2 regions of the Streptomyces sp. NBC_00775 genome follow, and region 2 is predicted to be linked to the other one. Evidence: riboswitches for the same ligand, from Rfam matches in the RefSeq annotation. Region 2 holds a riboswitch; the other holds the start of a gene.
The links. Region 2 has a riboswitch for glycine ahead of gcvT (glycine cleavage system aminomethyltransferase GcvT). Riboswitches for the same ligand answer to the same signal wherever they lie in the genome.

Region 1 (7,660 bases), 5.9 Mb from region 2:
CAGACCCCCTCGCCCCTCCGACCCCGAGAGCTGACAGCGCCGTCCGCCCCCGCCCTCGCGCCACCATGCCTGTCGAATGAGAGGCGACCCACCATGCCGCTGCACGTACCCCCGGCTCCCGCGCCCGCCCTGCGCTCCGTCCTCACGGCACTCGGTTCCCCCACCGCTGTCCGCGAGGCCCGTACTCCGTCCCTCCGCATGGCCCAGGGACCCGCCACACCCGAACTCCCGTTGCCCGTACACGTCCTGGACCGGATCACCCCCGCGGGCGCCTCCGCCACCCGGCTCGCCGGGTGGCGCTTTCTGATCCGCTGCGGCGACCGCGCGGTGGCCGCGGCCGAAACCATGCTGACCCCCGACGGCTGGGCCTTCTCGCACTTCTTCGAGGGCCCGTACATCACCGCCACCGAACGCGCCCTGCGCCAGGCGGAGAGCATGCAGCAGTCGTACCAGGCACGCCTGCTGTCCGTGCCCGAGCTGTACATGCTCACGCTCTGGCTGCACGGCGACACCGCCGCGGACGGCAGCACCGGCCACCCGGCCGCCACCGACCTCCTGGTACCGCTGGCGCCCGCCCCGCCCGGCATCGCCGCGCACCGCCCACACCGCGTCGCCGAACTGCTGCCCGTCCTCACCCACCGGGTCACGCCGGCCCCGCTGCTGAGCTCCCCCGCGTAAGCGAAAGCAACCGTGCCCCGCCGCCGTTCATTCGGCCGCGGGGCACTTTGCTCGTTAGGGCCGCACCCCGCTCGTACGAGGGGAAACGCGCCCGTCGGCCCGACCGGACTAGCCCCATTCGGCCACGTCAAACCACCCGAAGTGACAGTGCAGTTGGAATGAACCGTCCGCACGGGTGATGCGTCATCAACCTGTGAGAAGCGGTGCCGCTAAATCCCTGCGGATTGACGCCCGTAGGGCAACACTGGGTTCCAGACCACACACCAACGGGGGGCGGCCATGACCACATGGAGCCGCGGGACAGACACCACAGCCATCACTCACCTCTCAACCCAGCGAAAGATCCCATCAATGTGCCAGCACCAGCCACCGTGTCCGTCAGCCGAATCAGCCGACCGGGAGTCCGCCCGCCTTGTGGCGCACCACCCGGAGCAGGGATGGAGCCTGCTGTGCAACGGCGTTCTGCTCTTCGAGGACACCGGTGAGCTCCTGCCCGACGGCCAGATCATCGCCCCGCACCGCCCACGAGGCAGCGAATACGCGATGACGGCCGCCTGAGCCGCACAACCGGGTGGCCACCCAGCCATCCAGACACATGAGGGGCCGGCCCGGAGACGTACTCTCCGAACCGGCCCCGACGCATGTCCGAGGGTGACTACTCCCCGTAGGCGTCCAAGTCCCGAGCGCTGATCAGTCCTCGTAGGCGTCCAGCGGCGGGCAGGAGCAGACCAGGTTGCGGTCGCCGTACGCCTGGTCGATACGGCGCACCGGCGGCCAGTACTTGTCCGCCGAGACTCCGGCCGGGAAGACGGCCTCCTCACGCGTGTACGCGTGCTCCCACTCCCCGCCGAGCGCGGCGGCGGTGTGCGGCGCGCCCCGCAGCGGGTTGTCGTCGGCCGCCCACTCGCCCGAGCCGACCTTCTCGATCTCCGTGCGGATGGCGATCATCGCCTCGCAGAATCGGTCGATCTCGCCGAGGTCCTCGGACTCGGTCGGCTCGATCATCAGCGTGCCGGCCACCGGGAAGGACATCGTCGGCGCGTGGAAGCCGTAGTCGATCAGCCGCTTGGCGATGTCGTCGACGGTGACGCCGGTCGCCTTGGTCAGCGGACGCAGATCGATGATGCACTCGTGCGCGACGAGCCCGCCCGGGCCGGTGTAGAGCACCGGGTAGTGCGGCTCCAGACGCTTGGCGATGTAGTTCGCCGACAGCACCGCCACCTGCGTGGCGCGCTTGAGGCCCTCGCCGCCCATCAGGCGGACGTACGCCCACGAGATCGGCAGGATGCCCGCGGAGCCCCACGGAGCGGCCGAGATCGGGCCGACGCCGGTCTCGGGACCGGCCGCGGGCTGCAGCGGGTGGTTCGGCAGGTACGGCGCCAGGTGCGCGCGCACACCGACCGGGCCGACGCCCGGGCCGCCGCCGCCGTGCGGGATGCAGAACGTCTTGTGCAGGTTGAGGTGCGAGACGTCACCGCCGAAGTGACCCGGCTTGGCGAGGCCCACCAGCGCGTTGAGGTTGGCGCCGTCGACGTAGACCTGGCCGCCCGCCTCGTGCACCTGCGCGCAGATGTCGGCGACATGCTCCTCGAACACACCGTGCGTCGAGGGATACGTGATCATCAGCACCGCCAGCTCGTCGCGGTACTGCTCGATCTTGGCACGCAGGTCCTCGACGTCGATCTCGCCGTCGTCCGCGGTCTTCACGACCACGACCTTCATGCCGGCCATCACGGCGCTCGCGGCGTTCGTGCCATGCGCGGAGGACGGGATCAGGCAGACGGTGCGCTGCTCGTCGCCGTTGGCCCGGTGGTAGCCGCGCACGGCGAGCAGACCGGCCAGTTCGCCCTGCGAACCGGCGTTGGGCTGCAGCGACACGTTGTCGTACCCGGTGACCTCGGCGAGCCGCTCCTCCAGCTCACGGATGAGCGTGAGGTAGCCCTGCGCCTGCTCGGCGGGCACGAAGGGGTGCAGCTGGCCGAACTCGGGCCAGGTGACCGGCTCCATCTCCGTGGTCGCGTTGAGCTTCATCGTGCAGGAGCCCAGCGGAATCATGCCGCGGTCGAGCGCGTAGTCGCGGTCGGAGAGCTTGCGCAGGTAGCGCAGCATCGCGGTCTCGGAGCGGTGCTGGTGGAAGACCGGGTGCGTGAGGTAGTCGTCGCTGCGCAGCAGGGCGGCCGGCAGTGTGTCCTGTGCCGTCGCGTCCAGCGCCTCTACATCACCCTCGACACCGAACGCGGCCCACACGGCGCTCAGTTGCCTGCGCGTGGTGGTCTCGTCGCAGGACATCGCCACATGGTCGGCATCGACGAGGTGCAGGTTGACCCCGCCCTCGCGCGCGGCGGCCACGGCGTCGGCGGCCTTGCCCGGCACCCGTACGGTCAGCGTGTCGAAGTACGCGCCGTGCACGACCTCGACCCCGCCCGCCCGCAGGCCCGCGGCGAGGATCGTGGCGTAGCGGTGCGTACGCCGCGCGATGGTCTTCAGGCCCTCGGGACCGTGGTAGACGGCGTACATACCGGCCATCACGGCGAGCAGCACCTGAGCCGTACAGATGTTGCTGGTCGCCTTCTCGCGGCGGATGTGCTGCTCACGCGTCTGCAGGGCGAGCCGGTACGCCTTGTGCCCGTCCGCGTCGACGGACACACCCACGAGCCGGCCCGGCAGGCTGCGTGCGAACTTCTCGCGCACCGCCATGTATCCGGCGTGCGGCCCGCCGAAGCCCATCGGCACACCGAAGCGCTGCGTCGTACCGACGGCGATGTCGGCGTCGAGCTCGCCCGGCGAGGTGAGCAGGGTCAGAGCGAGCAGATCGGCGGCGACGGTGACGACCGCCCCCAGCGCGTGCGCCTGCTCGACGATCGCCTTGAGGTCGCGTACCGCACCGGAGGCGCCGGGGTACTGGACGAGTACGCCGTTGATCTCGCGCTCGGCGATCCCGGCCGGGATGCCCTCACTGAGGTCCGCGACGACGACCTCGACGCCGGTCGGCTCGGCGCGGGTCTCGATGACGGCGATGGTCTGCGGCAGCGCGTCCGCGTCGACCAGGAAGAGACCCTTCTTGTTCTTGCCCATGCGCCGGGACAGCGCCATCGCCTCGGCGGCGGCGGTGCCCTCGTCGAGCAGCGAGGCACCGGAGGTCGGCAGCCCGGTCAGCTCGGCGACCACGGTCTGGAAGTTGAGCAGCGCCTCGAGACGGCCCTGCGAGATCTCCGGCTGGTACGGCGTGTACGCGGTGTACCAGGCCGGGTTCTCCATGACGTTGCGCAGGATCACCGGCGGCGTGAAGGTGCCGTAGTAACCGAGGCCGATCATCGGGTCGAGCACCTGGTTGCGGTCCGCGAGGGAGCGCAGCTCGGCCAGCACCTCGGCCTCGGTGCGCGCGCCCGGGAGCTTCAGCGCCTCGGCGTTCTTGATGACGTCCGGCACCGCGGTGGCCGTCAGCTCGTCGAGCGAGCCGTATCCGACCTGCGCGAGCATCTTGGCCCGCGCCTCGGAATCGGGCCCGATATGGCGCTGCTCGAAGGGGATTCCCTGTTCGAGCTCGGAGAGCGGAATGCGATGGGCGGTCATTGCGGAGGCCTCCTGGTCTGACGCGACCTTCGAGGGGCACCCCGGCACGGGTACCCCGACGGCCTCCCCCTCTGTCATCTCAACCTGAGAGCTTCACCGGCCCGTCCGCTGACGACCCGGTTTTCACCGTCGGTGAGGGCAGGTGCCATCGACACCCGCCCTGCTTTCCAGAGTGACCTCGTCCGTGCGGTACGTGAGCCTGAGAGATTCCGGGGAGGATTTGCTCCTTCGGCGCCTCCGATGAAGTCTGGAGGACTCTCCCGCACGGGGTCAGCAGCCGCCTGCCAGCCTACCAGCGAGGACAAGACCCAAGCCTTCGAGTGGCCGCCATCCTGAATGTGCTCTTTTGTAGTGCTTACGGATGAGTTGCGACCAAGTGGAGGGACCGTGCAGACCGACATCGATCCGCGCAACCTGATCGGCCGCAAGGCGTTCGACCGCAATGGCACCAAGATCGGCACGATCGACGAGGTCTACCTCGACGACGCGACCGGGGTCCCGGAGTGGGCGGCCATACGCACAGGCCTGTTCAGCAGGGACGCCTTCGTGCCCCTGGAGCCCAGTGAACTCGTCGAGGGTGCCCTGCGCATCCCCTTCGACCGAGCCCTGATCAAGGACGCCCCCGACTTCGGCGTCGGCCGCCACCTCTCCCCCGAACAGGAACTCCAGCTCTACCACCACTACGGCCTGGACGTGGCAGCCCCGCCTCCGCCCCCGGACCGGGATTTCGGCCACTTGGCAGGAACGGACGAGGGGTGATGACACTGCTTGACCCCCGCTTTGGCGCCCCGTAAGGGGCGCGGGGCTCTGACATCATGCGGCTCCGCCGCGTGGGCGCGACCAGCCACAGACAACCCGCACCACCCAACCGACCTCACCCCCCACGGCTATCGCACACGGCCCCCACCACCAACGGCAACGGATCCGCCAACTCCAACGCCGAGTCATCCGTACGGAACGTCCGCACACGCCCCGGCTCGGAGTAAGGCGTCTCGAACCGCACAGTCACCCTGCCCAGCCCACTCCCCTGCACCCACCCATGCCCGAACTCGGCGTGCCGCACGTCATGGCCCGCGGGCCACCGTCGCTCGGCAGGCGGCACATGCTCGGCGCCGGCCACCTCCGACGCCTCCTCCACCTCCTCCTGATCCGCCGATACCCCCGCGGCGGCCTCGGCCTGCGCCCGTGCCTGCGCGAACAGATCCTCCTGCGTGTAATCGGCCAGCCCCGACACACCTACCCCCAGCAACCGCACACCCCCGGTCGTGTCCACCCCCTCCAACAGCCGCGCGGCAGCCTCCCGCACCACCGCCGGATCGTCCGTGGGCCCCCGCAGTGTCTCGGACCGGGTCAGCGTCGAGAAGTCGTACCGCCGAACCTTCAAGACGATGGTCCGCCCGGACAGCCCGGCCCCCCGCAGCCGCCGCACACACCGGTCCGCGAGCCGCTGCACCTCCAGGCCGACCCGCACCCGGTCATGGATGTCCACGTCGTACGTGTCCTCGACCGACACCGACTTGGTCTCCCGCTCGGCCACCACGGGCCGCTCGTCATGCGCCAGCGCCATGGCGTGAAGCCCATGCCCGTGCGCTTTCCCCAGCAGCCGTACGAGCTCGTCCTCGCCCGCCTCGGCGAGCTCCTCCACGGTGGTTATCCCGGCCCGCCGCAGATGGTCCCCGGTCGCGGGCCCCACGCCCGGCAGCGTCCGCACCGACATCGGTCCCAGCAGCGCGCGCTCGGTCCCCGGCTCTATCAGCACCAGCCCGTCGGGCTTGGCCTGCTCCGAGGCGATCTTCGCGAGCATCTTGGAGGCGGCGAGCCCCACCGACCCGGTGAGCCCCGTGACGGCCCGGATGTCCGCGCGCAGCTTCTCCCCGGCCAGCCGTGCCGAGCCCTCGTCCCAGGCCGTCTCACCCGCCTCCAGGTCCACGAAGGCCTCGTCCAGGCTCAACGGCTCCACCAGGGGCGACAGGGCCCGCAGCAGCCCCATCACCTGCTCGCTGACCCCCCGGTACAGCCCGAAGCGCGGCACGAGATACGCGGCGTTCGGCGCGAGCCGGCGGGCCTGGGCCATGGGCATCGCCGAGTGCACTCCGAAGACGCGTGCCTCGTACGAGGCGGTGGCGACGACTCCGCGTGGTCCGAGCCCGCCCACCACGACGGCTTTCCCGCGCAGGCTCGGCTTGGATGCCTGCTCCGCCGAGGCGAAGAAGGCATCCATGTCGAGATGCAGGATCGTGGGCGCGGTTCTCACATGTCCGATGCTGCCCTACGCCACTGACAATGCCCCGGTACGGCCCGCTCCCCTTGGGCCTCGCCCGTACGACAGACTCCCGCGCGGCCCCGCCAGCCCCTCAGACGGCCCGGTTGCGCCGCCGGGCCAGCTCGTCCGTGGGGTTGTGTCCGACGAGCGTCTCGCCCGTGTCCACGCGCTCCCCGTGCAGCTGTGAGAGGGCACTCTCCACGTCCCGCCAGACCACGCCGACGGCGATCCCGAAGATCCCCTGGCCGCCCTGGAGCAGGGCGTGGACGTCGTCGGGGGACGTGCATTCGTAGACCGTCGCACCGTCGCTCATCAGCGTCATCCGCTCCAGGTCCCGGAAGCCGCGCTCCCTGAGGTGCTGGACGGTGGTGCGGATGTTCTGCAGCGAGACCCCGGTGTCGAGGAACCGCTTGACGATCTTCAGGACGACGACGTCCCGGAAGCTGTAGAGACGCTGCGTCCCCGAGCCGTAGGCGGGCCGCACGCTCGGCTCGACCAGACCGGTCCTCGCCCAGTAGTCCAGCTGCCGGTAGGTGATGCCCGCGGCCGCGCACGCCGTGGGACCGCGGTAACCGATCTCCTCGGAAACCGCCCCTCCCTCGCCCGGCACTGCCGTCGGCCGCCGCGGAACGTGATCGGCCGCGCTGCCGTGAAGCGGGTACGGGCCGCTCTCCCCCAGACCGCGTCCGGGGGCACCCCCAGCCGTACCGTCGCCGCTGCTTCTCACGCCGACCTCCGTCCTTGACCTGCCTTCTCGACGGTAGGCAGTCACCAGGGGCGCGTCAACGATCGCCACACTCGGCACGCCGAGTGATAATCACCCTAGGAGTGGTTTCCCGTGCCCCACCGCGGGGAAAGGCTAGCCGAATGCTCTCGGGGCGGACCGCGGCGCACCACACGCGCCGCAGGCAATTGCCGCCCGGAGCTGCCTGACGCTCCAGGGCGTCACTGGCTGTTGGTACCGAAGTCCTCGGGCGAGATCTGGTCGAGGAACTCGCGGAACTTCTCCACCTCGTCCTCCTGCTCGTCCGGGATCGCGATGCCGGCGTCGTCGAGGACTCCGTCGCTGCCGTAGATCGGCGTGCCGGTGCGCAGGGCCAGCGCTATGGCGTCGGAGGGCCGCGCACTCACCTCGATCCCGCTGGC
Region 2 (7,660 bases):
AACGCGCCGCCCTGCAGGGTGGCGGAGATGGCGATCGCGAAGAGCAGGAGGGGGAAGGCGAGGAAGGTGTCCATCAGCCGGCTGATGATCGAGTCGACCCGGCCGCCGTAGTAGCCCGCGACGACGCCCAGGATCGCGCCGATCACGTTGGAGAGGATCGTGGCGCCGAAGGCGACCACCAGCGACACCCAGGAGCCCTCCAGGATGCGAGTGGCGACGTCACGCCCGAACTGCGGGTCCACACCAAGCGGGTGGTCCCAGCTCATGCCGCCAAAGCCGTCCTTGGGCAGCGAGGTGTTGGCATTGATCAGGTCCTGGTTGAACGCGTTCGGGTCAAGGCCGAACATCGCCTGGATGGGCCGGGCGAGCACGGCCAGCAGGATGAGCAGCACGACGATGACACCGCCGGCGACCGCCACCTTGTCGCGCTTGAAGCGCGTCCAGGCGATCTGTCCCAGGGAACGGCCCTCGATCTGCCCCTTGTCGACTCCGGCAAGCACGGCCTCTGGCTGTGCTTCCGATGCCGCCCCGGTGGTCTCGATCGGTGCGGTCACAGTGACCCGACCCCTCTCGCCGGTGGTGACCGGCCTACGCCTGCCGCTGTCTGCGGCTTGGTTCACTTGCATGCCGGGAGGTGGCCGCAGATGGTGCGACCTGGTGACCCGGCTTGATCGTTCGACTTGCACTCGCTCACAGGATCGATGACCCCATGTCTGATGGGCGAGTCTTCAGTGCCGCCACGATCACGTGCCAGGCCTGATGGAGAAAGTATGCGCAACCGTGATGCTTGTAGGGGGATTCCGTTATCCGAACAGTGGGTAACGCGAGACGGACGGGGGGCAGTTGGGTGGGAAGGGGCCATGAGGCACCCTTTCCGTCCGTGTCGTCCCCAAACGGGACAACAAGCCCTTACGTCTTCTCGCCCGCAGGTCAGACGGTCGGCCGGGCCGCGCCGGATCAGTACGAGCGGGGCTGCGGGTAACCGTAGCCGCCCGCCATCGGTGCCTGCGCCGGGGCCGCGTGCGCTTCGCGGTCGTAGAACGGCCGGGCGTTGGCGCGCAGCCAGATCGCCACCGGGTCGTACTCGTCGGACATCGCGACGGTCGAGACGGGCAGGCCGTCCGGGACCGCGCCGATGGACTGCTGCATCATCGCGCGCACCGAGTCGACGGCGGGCGGCGAAGTGTCGTACACGTCCAGGCCGATGGCCAGGTACGGCGCCCCGAGCGCGGGCTGTACCCAGGCGCGGCGCAGCGAGCGCACGGCGGGGGTGCGGTGCGCGTTCTGCGTGATCAGCGCGTAGAACTGCGGGATCTCGATACCGGGTTCGGAGAGCCGGAGCGGGCCCGCCGGCTGGCGCTCCAGGCCCGTGGCGATGCGGCGCAGATCCAGCCAGGGGATGCCGACGCCGCCGCCGGGGGCGTGCGGGTTGAGCCAGAGGCCGAAGTGGTCGGGGTAGAGGGTGCGGGCGACGTCGAGGCCGTCGACGACCTCGTACGAACGGTTCCAGCCGCTGGCCGAGAGCTCCTGGGCGGAGGTGACACAGGGCGCGTACCCGAAGCCGTCCACCTCCATGTTCCCGTACTGCGCGTCCGGGGAGCCGGCCTGGCCGTGCCAGAGCAGCATCCAGACCTGGCCGGACGACGGGGTCGCGAGCGCGCGAAGGAGCGCCTCGTAGGCGTCGTAACGCCCGGGCGTCACTTGGCGCAGCATGTGCTCGACCTGCCCCGCGGCAGCCGTGCCCGACGCGCTCACCTTCTACCGCCCCTTCGCGAACAACACCTTGACCGAGTTATCAAACCAGCTTATGCGGCGATCCTGACAGCACCGGGGCGCTCCGCTGGGAAAGCCGCCTTCGAACTCGGGGCCCGCTGTCAGTCTTGCGGCTGCGGGTCCGTCGTGGTTGATCGCGCCGTTCCCCGCGCCCCTATCGGGGCGCTTCAGTGACCGTGTTGATAGAAGGGCCGTACGTTCGTCCTCAGCCACTCGCCCACCGGGTCCTGGGCCACGTCCAGGAGGACGAGGTTCACCGGCCACTTCACAGCGACGCGGCCCAGCGCGCGGCCGAGCGCCTCCATGGGGAGTGTCCTGAGGTCGCCCTCCCACTGGGACAGCTCGACGCCGATGAACATGACCGGGTCGGCGGTCTCGATGGCGGCCAGGCAGCGGCGGGCGGTCAGGACGACGCCGGTCTCGGCGAATTCGGCGGAGGCCGCGGACAGGAAGTCCACCGGGTCCTCCTGCCAGTCGGGCTCGAACAGCCGCACCCGGCCGCCGCTCGCGGGCCCGTCCAGCGGGGTCCGCCCGGCCCGGCACAGCTCGGCGACGGCGAGCGGCGGCAGCGGTACGCCGACCACGCCGTCCGGATTGACCGCGATGCCGACCTGCGGGGGCAGCCCGCGGGCGAACTCCACGGCGGGCGCGATCGTGTACGACATGTGGCCGCCGGTCACCTGGCGGAACTGCTCCTCGGAGCTGAAGACAGGGACGAATGCCTGGCCCTCGATCTCCAGCGTGGGCAGGTCGAGCGGGCCGCTCTGGGGCCCGCCGCCGTTGGGCAGGGGCACCCAGACGAAGCTGCGGCCGAGGACCTCGACGATGCGGGCCCCTGCCGAGGGCACGCCGAGGGAGGCCGACAGCACCTCCTCCAGTTCGTTGCCGGGCCATCCGCCGTGCGGATGGGGCTGCGGGTGCTCCGGCGCCGGGAAGTCGGGGAATTCGGGGAAGTCCATCTGTCTACCGCCTGCTGTGAACCTGTGAACCTGTGCTCCGGCTGGCAAGGTTAGTGGGCTCGCGCCGCCGTCCCGTACGTCCTTTCGTGCGACCTCCCTGCGTCGTACTCCCGTTCAGTCGCCGAAGTCGATCCGGCGCAGCACGTCCGCCGCCTCCCGGTCGATGAGGACCGCCGAGCCGCAGCCGTCGGGCAGGTCGCCCTTCTCCACGGAGCGCAGCAGCCGGGTGGCCGCGCCGCGGTGGCGTGCGAACGCGTACCGCGAGACGCCGCGGCCGCGCTCGCGCTGACCGTCCAGCGCCGCGCCCGGGGTGACGTCGAGCAGCAGCAGATGCAGCGCGCCGCCCCGGCGCCGGGCCTCGCGGGCGAGCCAGCGGCGCACCCAGGCCTGCGTACCGCAGTCGTGCACGACGACTCCGGTGCCGGAGCGCAGGGCGCGGCGCAGTCCCGCGTAGTGCGCGAGGCGGACCAGGGGGCGGTAGACCGCGTACGGCAGCCAGGCCGCCATCCGGCCGTCCCAGCGGTCGCGCGTGTCCTGGGAGTCGATCCGTGCGCCCGTGACGGCCCGGCGCATCAGGGTCGACTTGCCGCTGCCGGGCAGCCCGGTGATCACGACGAGGTCGAAGGCCCCGAAGCGCAGTCCGTGCGGGCTGTGTCCCGCGCGGTCCCTGAGGTCGCGGACGACGGCCGTCGGAAGCGGCCCGCAGGCCTCCTGGGCCGGGGCGCCGGGCTGCTTGGGCAGCGCCAAGCCCGAGGTCGTCGCGTACGCCGTGGTCCTGTTCACCGTGATCGTCCTCCCCTTGGGTGTGGAGTCCCATCCCCGTCGAGTGTAAAGAGAAGGTAATGCGCGGCGCTTCTTGTTTCGGTGATCGGACTGCCACAGGCCGGTTACAGATGCGGACTGCCGTCATCGGACGGCGCGTGCAATGATGTGCCCGCCAACTGCATACCGGCCGCTTGAATCCGCGCGGGAGAGTTCCCAGTGACGTACTGCGTACGTCCTGCTGGGACGCCGAAGGAGCAAGTCCCTCCCTTGAATCTCTCAGGCACCGTTACCGCGCGGGCGAGGCACATCTGAAAAGCGGGCCGCTGACCAGTGGCTCCACCCAAGGTGCAAGTCAGGACCACCGTTTCGCGGGGTCGTGATGAACCTCTCAGGTTCCGATGACAGATGGGGAGGAACGACCTCGCCGTCATGCCTTGGGAGCCCCACCGATGAGCAGCAACGCACCCCGTCATACCGCGCTCGATGCCCTGCATCGTTCGCTCGGCGCGACGATGACCGACTTCGCAGGCTGGGACATGCCCCTGCGCTACGGCTCCGAGCGCGACGAGCACCTCGCCGTCCGTACGAAGGCCGGTCTCTTCGACCTCTCGCACATGGGCGAGATCACGGTCACCGGCCCGCAGGCGGCCGCGCTCCTGAACTACGCGCTGGTCGGCAACATCGCCTCCGTGGGGGTGGGCCGCGCCCGCTACACCATGATCTGCCGGGCGGACGGCGGCATCCTCGACGACCTGATCGTGTATCGGCTCCAGGAGCACGAGTACATGGTCGTCGCCAACGCCTCCAACGCCCAGGTGGTGCTGGACGCGCTGACCGAGCGAGCCGAGGGCTTCGACGCCCTCGTGCGCGACGACCGTGACGCGTACGCGTTGATCGCCGTGCAGGGCCCGGAGTCCCCCGGCATCCTGAAGTCGCTCACCGACGCCGACCTCGATGGCCTGAAGTACTACGCGGGCCTGCCCGGCACCGTCGCGGGCGTCCCGGCCCTCATCGCGCGCACCGGCTACACGGGCGAGGACGGCTTCGAGCTGTTCGTCGCGCCCGCCGACGCCGAGAAGCTGTGGCAGGCGCTGACCGACGCGGGCGCCCCCGTCGGGCTCATCCCCTGCGGTCTGTCCTGCCGTGACACGCTGCGCCTGGAGGCGGGCATGCCGCTGTACGGGCACGAGCTGAGCACCTCGCTCACCCCCTTCGACGCGGGGCTCGGGCGGGTCGTGAAGTTCGAGAAGGAGGGCGACTTCGTGGGGCGTACGGCCCTGGAGGCCGCCTCCGAGCGCGCTGCCGAGAACCCTCCCCGGGTGCTCGTCGGCCTGATCGCCGAGGGCCGCCGCGTCCCGCGCGCCGGGTACCAGGTCGTCGCCGGCGGCACGGTGATCGGCGAGGTCACCTCCGGCGCGCCCTCCCCGACGCTGGGCAAGCCGATCGCGATGGCGTACGTCGACGCCGCGCACTGCGCGCCCGGCACGGCCGGCGTCGGTGTGGACATCCGAGGCAGCCACGAGCCGTACGAGGTCGTGGCTCTGCCGTTCTACAAGCGTCAGAAGTGACACTGGGCGCGTCCGCCCAGCTCACCAACCCTCCCCCCTTCATCAGCACTCCCCCGCGTACAGGAGAATTCAGGCCATGAGCAACCCCCAGCAGCTGCGCTACAGCAAGGAGCACGAGTGGCTGTCGGTCGCCGAGGACGGCGTCTCGACGGTCGGCATCACCGAGTTCGCGGCCAACGCGCTCGGCGATGTCGTCTACGCCCAGCTTCCGGAGGTCGGTGACACGGTGACCGCGGGCGAGTCCTGCGGTGAGCTGGAGTCGACCAAGTCGGTCAGCGACCTGTACTCCCCGGTCAACGGCGAGGTGGTCGAGGCCAACCAGGACGTGGTCGACGACCCGTCGCTGGTGAACTCCGCGCCCTTCGAGGGCGGCTGGCTGTTCAAGGTACGCATCGCGGACGAGCCGGAAGACCTGATGTCCGCCGACGAGTACACCGCCTTCACCGCCGGCTGAGGAGTCACCGCATGTCGCTTCTGAACACGCCCCTTCACGAACTGGACCCGGACGTCGCCGCCGCCGTCGACGCCGAACTGCACCGCCAGCAGTCCACCCTGGAGATGATCGCCTCGGAGAACTTCGCTCCGGTCGCGGTCATGGAGGCCCAGGGCTCGGTCCTCACCAACAAGTACGCCGAGGGCTACCCCGGCCGCCGCTACTACGGCGGCTGCGAGCACGTCGACGTCGCCGAGCAGATCGCGATCGACCGGGTCAAGGACCTGTTCGGCGCCGAGTACGCCAACGTGCAGCCGCACTCGGGCGCCTCCGCCAACCAGGCCGCGCTCTTCGCGATGGCGCAGCCCGGCGACACCATCCTCGGTCTGGACCTGGCCCACGGCGGCCACCTGACCCACGGGATGCGGCTGAACTTCTCCGGCAAGCAGTTCAACGTGGTCGCGTACCACGTGGACGGGGCCGGCCTGGTCGACATGGCCGAGGTCGAGCGGCTCGCCAAGGAGCACCGGCCCAAGGTGATCATCGCCGGCTGGTCGGCGTACCCGCGGCAGCTCGACTTCGCGGAGTTCCGCAGGATCGCGGACGAGGTCGGCGCGTTGCTGTGGGTCGACATGGCGCACTTCGCGGGCCTGGTCGCGGCCGGTCTCCACCCGAACCCGGTGGAGTACGCGGACGTGGTCACCTCCACCACCCACAAGACGCTGGGCGGCCCGCGCGGCGGCATCATCCTGGCGAAGAAGGAGTTCGCCAAGAAGCTGAACTCCTCGGTCTTCCCCGGCTTCCAGGGCGGTCCGCTGGAGCACGTGATCGCCGCCAAGGCCGTCTCCTTCAAGGTCGCCGCCTCGGACGAGTTCAAGGAGCGCCAGCAGCGCACGCTGGACGGCGCGCGGATCCTGGCCGAGCGCCTGGTCCAGGACGACGTGAAGACCGTGGGCGTGGACGTCCTGTCCGGTGGCACCGACGTGCACCTGGTCCTGGTCGACCTGCGCAACTCCGAGCTGGACGGGCAGCAGGCCGAGGACCGCCTCCACGAGGTCGGCATCACGGTCAACCGCAACGCCGTCCCGAACGACCCGCGCCCGCCGATGGTCACCTCCGGCCTGCGCATCGGCACGCCCGCCCTCGCCACCCGCGGCTTCACGGCCGAGGACTTCACCGAGGTCGCGGACGTCATCGCCGAGACGCTGAAGCCGTCCTACGACGCGGAGTCCCTCAAGGCCCGGGTGTCCGCTCTGGCCGACAAGCACCCGCTGTACCCCGGCCTGAAGTAGTTCCGTACGCTTTTTGAGGTACGACCGTTTCGTGCGAGCATCATTACTTCGCACGAACGTCCGGGGCACCGCGCACACTGGTGGGTGAGCGCGGTGCCCCGCCGCATGTACATGTACCGCCCTCCGCACGACCCGGCAGACAACGGCGTCCGCCGAAACCCTTAGGAGTCCCCGTGGCCATCTCGGTCTTCGACCTGTTCTCGATCGGTATAGGCCCGTCCAGCTCCCACACGGTGGGCCCGATGCGTGCGGCACGTATGTTCGCCCGGCGGCTGCGCAACGAGGAGCTGCTGGCCCCGGTGGCCTCGGTACGCGCCGAGCTGTACGGCTCCCTGGGCGCGACCGGCCACGGCCACGGCACCCCGAAGGCGGTGCTGCTCGGCCTGGAGGGCGCCTCGCCGCGGACGGTGGACGTGGAGGGGGCCGACGGCCGGGTCGAGGAGATCAAGTCCTCAGGACGTCTGAGGGTGCTCGGCGAGCACGAGATCGACTTCTCCTTCGACGACGACCTGATCCTGCACCGCCGCAAGGCGCTCCCGTACCACGCGAACGGCATGACGATCTTCGCGTACGACGCCGAGGGCGCCCTGCTCCTGGAGAAGACCTACTACTCGGTCGGCGGCGGCTTCGTCGTCGACGAGGACGCGGTCGGCGAGGACCGCATCAAGCTGGACGACACGATCCTGAAGTACCCCTTCCGCTCGGGCGACGAGCTGCTGCGGCTGACGAAGGAGACCGGTCTCTCGATCTCCGCCCTGATGCTGGAGAACGAGCGGGCCTGGCGCACCGAGGAGGAGATCCGCGAGGGCCTCCTCGCGATCTGGCACGTGATGCAGGCGTGCGTCTCGCGCGGCATGTCCCGCGAGGGCA

Region 1: another riboswitch for glycine. It lies ahead of gcvP (aminomethyl-transferring glycine dehydrogenase); the one in region 2 lies ahead of gcvT (glycine cleavage system aminomethyltransferase GcvT).

The regions. Positions count from the first base shown of each region.
Region 1 covers NZ_CP108938.1:9,110,229-9,117,888, reverse strand. Annotated here, with positions in the region: gene OIC96_RS40500 (hypothetical protein) at 94-678, shown strand; gene OIC96_RS40495 (DUF5999 family protein) at 1,030-1,236, shown strand; gene gcvP (aminomethyl-transferring glycine dehydrogenase) at 1,369-4,251, opposite strand; glycine riboswitch at 4,429-4,524, opposite strand; gene OIC96_RS40485 (PRC-barrel domain-containing protein) at 4,639-5,010, shown strand; gene OIC96_RS40480 (DNA polymerase IV) at 5,126-6,505, opposite strand; gene OIC96_RS40475 (MerR family transcriptional regulator) at 6,606-7,241, opposite strand; gene OIC96_RS40470 (bifunctional nuclease family protein) at 7,460-7,660, opposite strand, start outside.
Region 2 covers NZ_CP108938.1:3,259,415-3,267,074, forward strand. Annotated here, with positions in the region: gene OIC96_RS14450 (ABC transporter permease) at 1-554, opposite strand, end outside; gene OIC96_RS14455 (enhanced serine sensitivity protein SseB C-terminal domain-containing protein) at 958-1,755, opposite strand; gene OIC96_RS14460 (enhanced serine sensitivity protein SseB) at 1,941-2,732, opposite strand; gene OIC96_RS14465 (AAA family ATPase) at 2,847-3,521, opposite strand; glycine riboswitch at 3,690-3,799, shown strand; glycine riboswitch at 3,800-3,912, shown strand; gene gcvT (glycine cleavage system aminomethyltransferase GcvT) at 3,947-5,065, shown strand; gene gcvH (glycine cleavage system protein GcvH) at 5,142-5,519, shown strand; gene glyA (serine hydroxymethyltransferase) at 5,531-6,790, shown strand; gene OIC96_RS14485 (L-serine ammonia-lyase) at 6,964-7,660, shown strand, end outside.